Regions from separate parts of the Streptomyces sp. NPDC058198 genome, predicted to be linked through region 2. Evidence: predicted binding sites of a transcription regulator. Region 2 holds the regulator's gene; the other holds the start of a gene.
The links. The regulator HrcA, encoded in region 2, represses chaperone genes, less so after heat shock. The targets are predictions, from matches to a motif close to TTNGCACTCNGNNNNNCNGAGTGCNAA.

Region 1: a site for HrcA is predicted at 2,425-2,451, ahead of groES (co-chaperone GroES). Genes of this name have one in related genera too.

What each region holds. Positions count from the first base shown of each region.
Region 1 is NZ_JBHVVP010000008.1:166,738-170,148, forward strand. Features, by position in the region: gene ACFVWW_RS24885 (SDR family NAD(P)-dependent oxidoreductase) at 1-148, shown strand, start outside; gene groL (chaperonin GroEL) at 249-1,871, opposite strand; gene groES (co-chaperone GroES) at 1,971-2,279, opposite strand; partial or broken gene ACFVWW_RS24900 (polysaccharide deacetylase) at 2,655-2,789, opposite strand; gene ACFVWW_RS24905 (polysaccharide deacetylase family protein) at 2,786-3,411, opposite strand, start outside.
Region 2 is NZ_JBHVVP010000005.1:15,237-18,647, reverse strand. Features, by position in the region: gene ACFVWW_RS19065 (MBL fold metallo-hydrolase) at 1-639, opposite strand, end outside; gene hrcA (heat-inducible transcriptional repressor HrcA) at 797-1,813, shown strand; gene dnaJ (molecular chaperone DnaJ) at 1,814-2,950, shown strand; gene ACFVWW_RS19050 (nitronate monooxygenase) at 3,183-3,411, shown strand, end outside.

The DNA of each region.
Region 1 (3,411 bases), on a different contig from region 2:
GGCCGCGCTGGCGGATCTGGCGCGCGGGAAGACCGTGTCCGTACCGGATCCGCGCTACAAGGCGCTGATGGGTGCGGTGAAGCTGGCTCCGCGCGGGCTGCTCGGCGGCATCTCGTCGAAGGCCGGGCGCAAGTACGGCCCGCGGTAGCCGCGCCGGATCACCGGCACGCGACACGCCGAGGCCCGGTGCCCCCGCGGAGGGGGCACCGGGCCTCGGTGCGTTCAGCTGTGCGCGTCAGGCGTCGGCGTCAGTGGCTGTGCCCGTGGCCGTGGCCCGCCTCGGGCTCATCGTCGACCGGCTTCTCGACGACCAGGGTCTCGGTCGTGAGCAGCAGCGACGCGATGGACGCGGCGTTCTCCAGCGCGGAGCGCGTGACCTTGACCGGGTCGATGACGCCGGCCTTCACCAGGTCGACGTACTCGCCGGTCGCGGCGTTGAAGCCGTGACCCTTGTCCAGCTCCGCCACCTTGGAGGTGATGACGTAGCCCTCAAGGCCGGCGTTCTCGGCGATCCAGCGCAGCGGCTCGACGACGGCGCGGCGGACGACCGCGACACCGGTGGCCTCGTCGCCCTCCTTGCCGAGGTTGCCCTCCAGCACCTTGGCGGCGTGCACCAGAGCGGAGCCACCACCGGAGACGATGCCCTCCTCGACCGCGGCGCGGGTCGCGGAGATGGCGTCCTCCAGACGGTGCTTCTTCTCCTTCAGCTCCACCTCGGTGGCGGCGCCGACCTTGATCACGCACACGCCGCCGGCCAGCTTCGCGAGGCGCTCCTGGAGCTTCTCGCGGTCCCAGTCGGAGTCCGTGGACTCGATCTCGGCCTTGATCTGGTTGACGCGGCCGTGGACGTCGGCGGTGTTGCCCCCACCGTCGACGATGGTCGTGTCGTCCTTGGAGATGGTGACGCGGCGGGCGGAGCCCAGTACGTCGAGACCGGCCTGGTCGAGCTTGAGGCCGACCTCCTCGGCGATGACGGTGGCACCCGTGAGGGTGGCGATGTCGCCGAGCATGGCCTTGCGGCGGTCACCGAAGCCGGGGGCCTTCACCGCGACCGCGTTGAAGGTGCCGCGGATCTTGTTGACGACGAGGGTGGAGAGCGCCTCGCCCTCGACATCCTCGGCGATGATCAGCAGCGGCTTGGAGCCACCCGCCTGGATGACCTTCTCCAGCAGCGGCAGCAGGTCCTGGATGGAGGCGATCTTGCCCTGGTGGATCAGGATGTACGGGTCGTCGAGGACGGCCTCCATACGCTCCTGGTCGGTCACCATGTACGGGGAGAGGTAGCCCTTGTCGAAGGCCATGCCCTCGGTGAAGTCCAGCTCCAGACCGAAGGTGTTGGACTCCTCGACGGTGATGACACCGTCCTTGCCGACCTTGTCCATCGCCTCGGCGATCAGCTCGCCGACCTGCTGGTCCTGCGCGGAGAGCGCGGCCACGGCGGCGATGTCGGACTTGTCCTCGATCGGGCGGGCGGTCTCGAGGAGCTCCTCGGAGACAGCCTTGACCGCGGCGTCGATGCCCTTCTTCAGGGCGGCCGGGGACGCGCCCGCGGCGACATTGCGCAGGCCCTCGCGGACCAGCGCCTGGGCCAGCACGGTGGCGGTGGTGGTGCCGTCACCCGCGATGTCGTTGGTCTTGGTCGCCACCTCCTTCACCAGCTGGGCGCCCAGGTTCTCGTACGGGTCCTCGATCTCGACCTCACGGGCGATCGTGACACCGTCGTTGGTGATGGTGGGGGCGCCGAACTTCTTGTCGATGACGACATTGCGGCCCTTGGGGCCGATCGTCACCTTCACCGTGTCGGCAAGCTTGTTGACGCCGCGCTCGAGGGCGCGACGGGCGTCCTCGTCGAACTTCAGGATCTTCGCCATGGGAGCTTCTCTAGTCCTCTCGAACGAACGGCGCCCCCGTCCGCCCGGCGATTGCAGGGTGGCCGAGGGCGCAGCTCAAAAGCACATACTGACGGTGAATTACTTCTCGATGATCGCGAGTACGTCGCGAGCCGAGAGGACGAGGAACTCCTCGCCGCTGTACTTCACCTCGGTGCCGCCGTACTTGCTGTACAGAACGACATCGCCGACGGAAACGTCGAGCGGAAGCCGCTCGCCGTTCTCGAAACGGCCCGGGCCCACAGCCAGGACGACGCCCTCCTGGGGCTTCTCCTTGGCGGTGTCCGGGATAACCAGGCCAGAGGCCGTGGTCTGCTCGGCGTCGAGCGGCTGGACCACAATGCGGTCCTCGAGCGGCTTGATGGCAACCTTGGTGCTGGCGGTCGTCACGATCCGACCTCCCCCTTCGGAGATCTCACGGGGTTAACTGTCTGAGTGGCGACCAGGTGGATCCGTCGTCGCGGGTGCCGGATCCGCCAGTCGCGCGTTTGGCACTCTCCAGTGGGGAGTGCCAGACCTGAGACTATGACCGCGATTAGCACTCGGTCAAGCGGAGTGCCAATGCGCGTCGGCGTGGCGTACCTCGGATCCCGGTCCCGCCGCCCTTCCCGGCAGGGGCGATTACTGCGCGTCGTCCATATGCGCCACCGCGGAATCGCGTTCCTGACGGTGACTCAGCAGCAGTTCCTGCCGGTCGCAGATCTCCCGCGGCTGTCCCCCGTTCGGCAGCCTGGCCCTGACCGTCCGGCCCAGCACCGAGGCGCGGGCCGGCTCGTGCGGGCCGACTTTCTGCGCCGCCTTGCGGCCCAGCCGTTCGATCGGGTCCACCGACTGCGCACAGCCGGTGAGAAGCGCACCGGCTGCCAGCGCTCCGGCCAGCAGCCGGTGCGCGGTGCTCATACGTAGTCCTCCAGCTTGGCCACGGCGTAACCCCTGTCCGTGATCGTCTTCATCACGTTCCTGATCATGTCGGGCATGGTGCCCTTCCAGTCATTGGGCCCGCGGAAGTGCGTGAGGATGATGTCGCCGGGGTGCAGGTCCTCGTCCCACTCCCGCCACTCCATGTGGTCGGGATACGCCTCGGACGCCCAGATCGGCGCGGCCTTCACGCCGCACTCCTTGGCGGCGCGCAGCGTGTCGCCGTTGTAGTTGCCGTACGGCGGACGGAAGAGCGTGGGCCGCTTCCCGTACCGCTGTTCGATCTTGTCCTGCTGGTCGCAGATCTCCCGCCTCTGCTCGTCGTACGACAGACCGGGCATGTAGCGGTGGTTGATGGTGTGGTTGTTGAGGGTGACGCCGCGGTCCTGCATCTGCTTGAAGTAGTCGTAGTTGTCGGTGATGACGTAGTCACTGAGGAAGGCGCTGTACGGGATCTTCAGCTCGGACATCATCCGCAGCAGCTCGGGGTCCTTCTCCGCGCCGTCGTCCATCGTCAGGAAGACGACCCGGTCCTTGACCGGGACGGTGGTGAAGATCGGCGGCAGGTCCTCGCCGCCCTCCACCTCGAAGCCCTGGCGGGTGA
Region 2 (3,411 bases):
GTACACCGCGTCCGCACCGCCCAGCGTGAGCAGCCGGTCCAGCGCCGCCGGCCAGCGGGCGGGGATCGCGTCGGGGCCGGCCTGGGGCTCGCCCGACTCCTCCACCAGGTCGCCGCAGAACAGGACGGGAGGAGAGGCCGGGACGAGGAGGGCCAGGTCGTGGGCCGAGTGGCCGGGGCCGGCGTTCGCCAGCGTGACCTGACGGCCGCCCAGGTCGAGGGTGAGCGAGCCGGAGACGGCGTGCCCCGGCCGTACCAGCAGATCCACCGCCTCGGTGGCCTCCGCCTCGCTCACGCCGTGGTGCACGGCGCTCTCGTACAGGCCCGCCCCGCCGGCCAGCAGGTCCGCCAGACCCACCGCGCCGTACACCTCGGCCTCCGGGAACGCCGCCGTCCCCAGCACATGGTCGAAGTGCGCGTGGCTCAGTGCGATGTGTGTCACGCGCCTGTCCTCGCCGAGAAGGGCGGCCACCTGCGCCCGGATGGCCTCGCCCTCGCGGACCGTCGACCCCGTGTCGTACAGCAGGGCCGCGGCGGCGCCGGCCACCAGCCCGACCGTCGCGTCCCACCCCGGCAGCCGTCGCCGCCCCACCCCCGGGGCCAGCCGCTCCCACCCGCACTCTTCCCAACGGACGTCCATACGAGGACGCTATCCGCAAGAACCAGCGTGATCACGTGGTCGGCCACCCTTGCTAGGGGCCTACCCCACGGCCGTACACTGGCCGGGGGGATTGCTGGCACTCCCACGGAGCGAGTGCCAAGCCGGATCCGACGGACGACAGCTGGAGGTGTGCGCCATGCTCAGCGAACGCAGACTCGAGGTGCTGCGCGCCATCGTCCAGGACTATGTCGGCACCGAGGAGCCCGTCGGCTCCAAGGCGCTGACCGAGCGGCACAAGCTCGGCGTGTCCCCGGCCACCGTCCGCAACGACATGGCGGTGCTGGAGGACGAGGGCTTCATCGCCCAGCCGCACACCAGCGCGGGGCGTATCCCGACCGACAAGGGTTACCGGCTCTTCGTCGACCGGCTGGCCGGGGTCAAGCCCATGACCTCGCCGGAGCGCCGCGCCATCCAGAGCTTCCTGGACAAGGCCGTCGACCTCGACGACGTCGTGGGCCGTACGGTACGGCTGCTGGCGCAGCTGACCAGGCAGGTTGCCGTCGTCCAGTACCCCTCACTGACCCGCTCGACGGTGCGCCACGTGGAGCTGCTGTCGCTCGCTCCCGCCCGGCTGATGCTCGTGCTGATCACGGACACCGGACGGGTCGAGCAGCGCATGATCGACTGCGGCACGCCCTTCGGTGAGACCTCGCTGGCGGATCTGCGGGCCCGGCTCAACAGCCGGATCGTCGGACGCCGCTTCTCGGATGTCCCGCAGCTGGTGCAGGACCTTCCCGAGTCGTTCGAGGAGGGGGACCGCGGGACCGTGTCCACGGTGCTCGCGACCCTGCTCGAAACGCTGGTCGAGGAGACCGAGGAGCGGCTGATGATCGGCGGCACCGCCAATCTCACCCGCTTCGGGCATGATTTCCCGCTCACCATCCGGCCGGTGCTGGAGGCGCTGGAGGAGCATGTGGTGCTTCTCAAGCTGCTGGGTGAGGCGGAACACCCGGGCATGACCGTACGTATCGGGCACGAGAACGCCCATGAGGGCCTCAACTCCACGTCCGTCGTCGCGGTCGGCTACGGTTCGGGCGACGAGGCAGTAGCCAAACTCGGCGTGGTCGGACCGACCCGCATGGACTACCCCGGAACGATGGGAGCGGTACGCGCAGTGGCACGTTACGTCGGACAGATCCTGGCGGAGTCGTAAGTGGCCACGGACTACTACGCCGTACTCGGCGTGCGCCGCGACGCATCGCAGGACGAGATCAAGAAGGCATTCCGGCGGCTCGCACGCGAGCTGCACCCGGATGTCAATCCCGATCCCAAGACGCAAGAGCGCTTCAAGGAGATCAACGCCGCGTACGAGGTGTTGTCGGACCCGCAGAAGAAGCAGGTCTACGACCTCGGCGGAGACCCGCTCTCGGCGAGCGGCGGCGGGGGCGCGGGCGGCTTCGGAGCCGGTGGCTTCGGCAACTTCTCCGACATCATGGACGCCTTCTTCGGAACGGCGTCCCAGCGCGGTCCGCGCTCGCGGACGCGACGCGGCCAGGACGCCATGATCCGGCTGGAGATCGACCTCAACGAGGCGGCCTTCGGCACGACCAAGGACATCCAGGTCGACACGGCCGTGGTCTGTACGACCTGTTCGGGCGAGGGGGCGGCGCCGGGCACCTCGGCGCAGACCTGCGACATGTGCCGCGGCCGCGGCGAGGTCTCGCAGGTCACCCGGTCCTTCCTGGGCCAGGTCATGACCTCGCGGCCGTGCCCGCAGTGCCAGGGCTTCGGTACGGTCGTGCCGACGCCGTGCCCCGAGTGCGCGGGCGACGGGCGTATCCGGTCCCGCCGTACGCTCACGGTCAAGATCCCCGCCGGTGTCGACAACGGCACCCGCATCCAGCTCGCGGGCGAGGGAGAGGTCGGTCCCGGCGGTGGTCCCGCCGGCGATCTCTACGTGGAGATCCACGAGCTGCCGCACGCGGTGTTCCAGCGGCGCGGCGACGATCTGCACTGCACGGTCACCATCCCCATGACGGCGGCGTCGCTGGGCACGAAGTGCCCGCTGGAGACGCTGGACGGGGTGGAGGACATCGACGTCCGTCCCGGCACGCAGTCGGGCCAGTCGATCCCGCTGCACGGACGCGGCATCACGCATCTGCGCGGCGGCGGCCGGGGCGACCTGATCGTGCACGTCGAGGTGATGACCCCGTCGAAGCTGGACCCGGAGCAGGAGCGGTTGCTGCGGGAGCTGGCGAAGCTGCGCGGCGAGGAACGGCCCACGGGCCAGTTCCAGCCGGGGCAGCAAGGATTGTTCTCGCGGTTGAAGGACGCGTTCAACGGACGGTAGGCGTGTGGGGGCCGGGGGTCCGGGGGTTGGCCCCCGGGTAGGCGCGGTCAGCCGGGGCAGCAGGGCCTGTTCTCGCGGTTGAAGGATGCGTTCAACGGGCGGTAGGCGTGTGGGGGCCGGGGGTCCGGGGGTTGGCCCCCGGCCCGCGACCCCGCCCGCCCCGCGTTCCCGTGACCCCCGCCGAGCGTGGCTCGGATTCGTCGCTGTGCGGGGGACGTGGCACGATGCCTGCATGTCCTCCGCACTGACCGATCTCTGCCGGTATCCGATCGTGCAGGCCCCCATGGCGGGCGGCGCGTCCTGCCCGCAGCTGGCGGCGGCCGTTTCCGAGGCGGGTGGTCTCGGGTTCCTCGCCGCCGGGTACAAAACAGCGGACGGCATGTACGAAGAGGTCAAACAGCTGCGCGGGCTCACCAACCAGCCCTTCGGCATCAATCTCTTCATGCCGCAGATACACCACG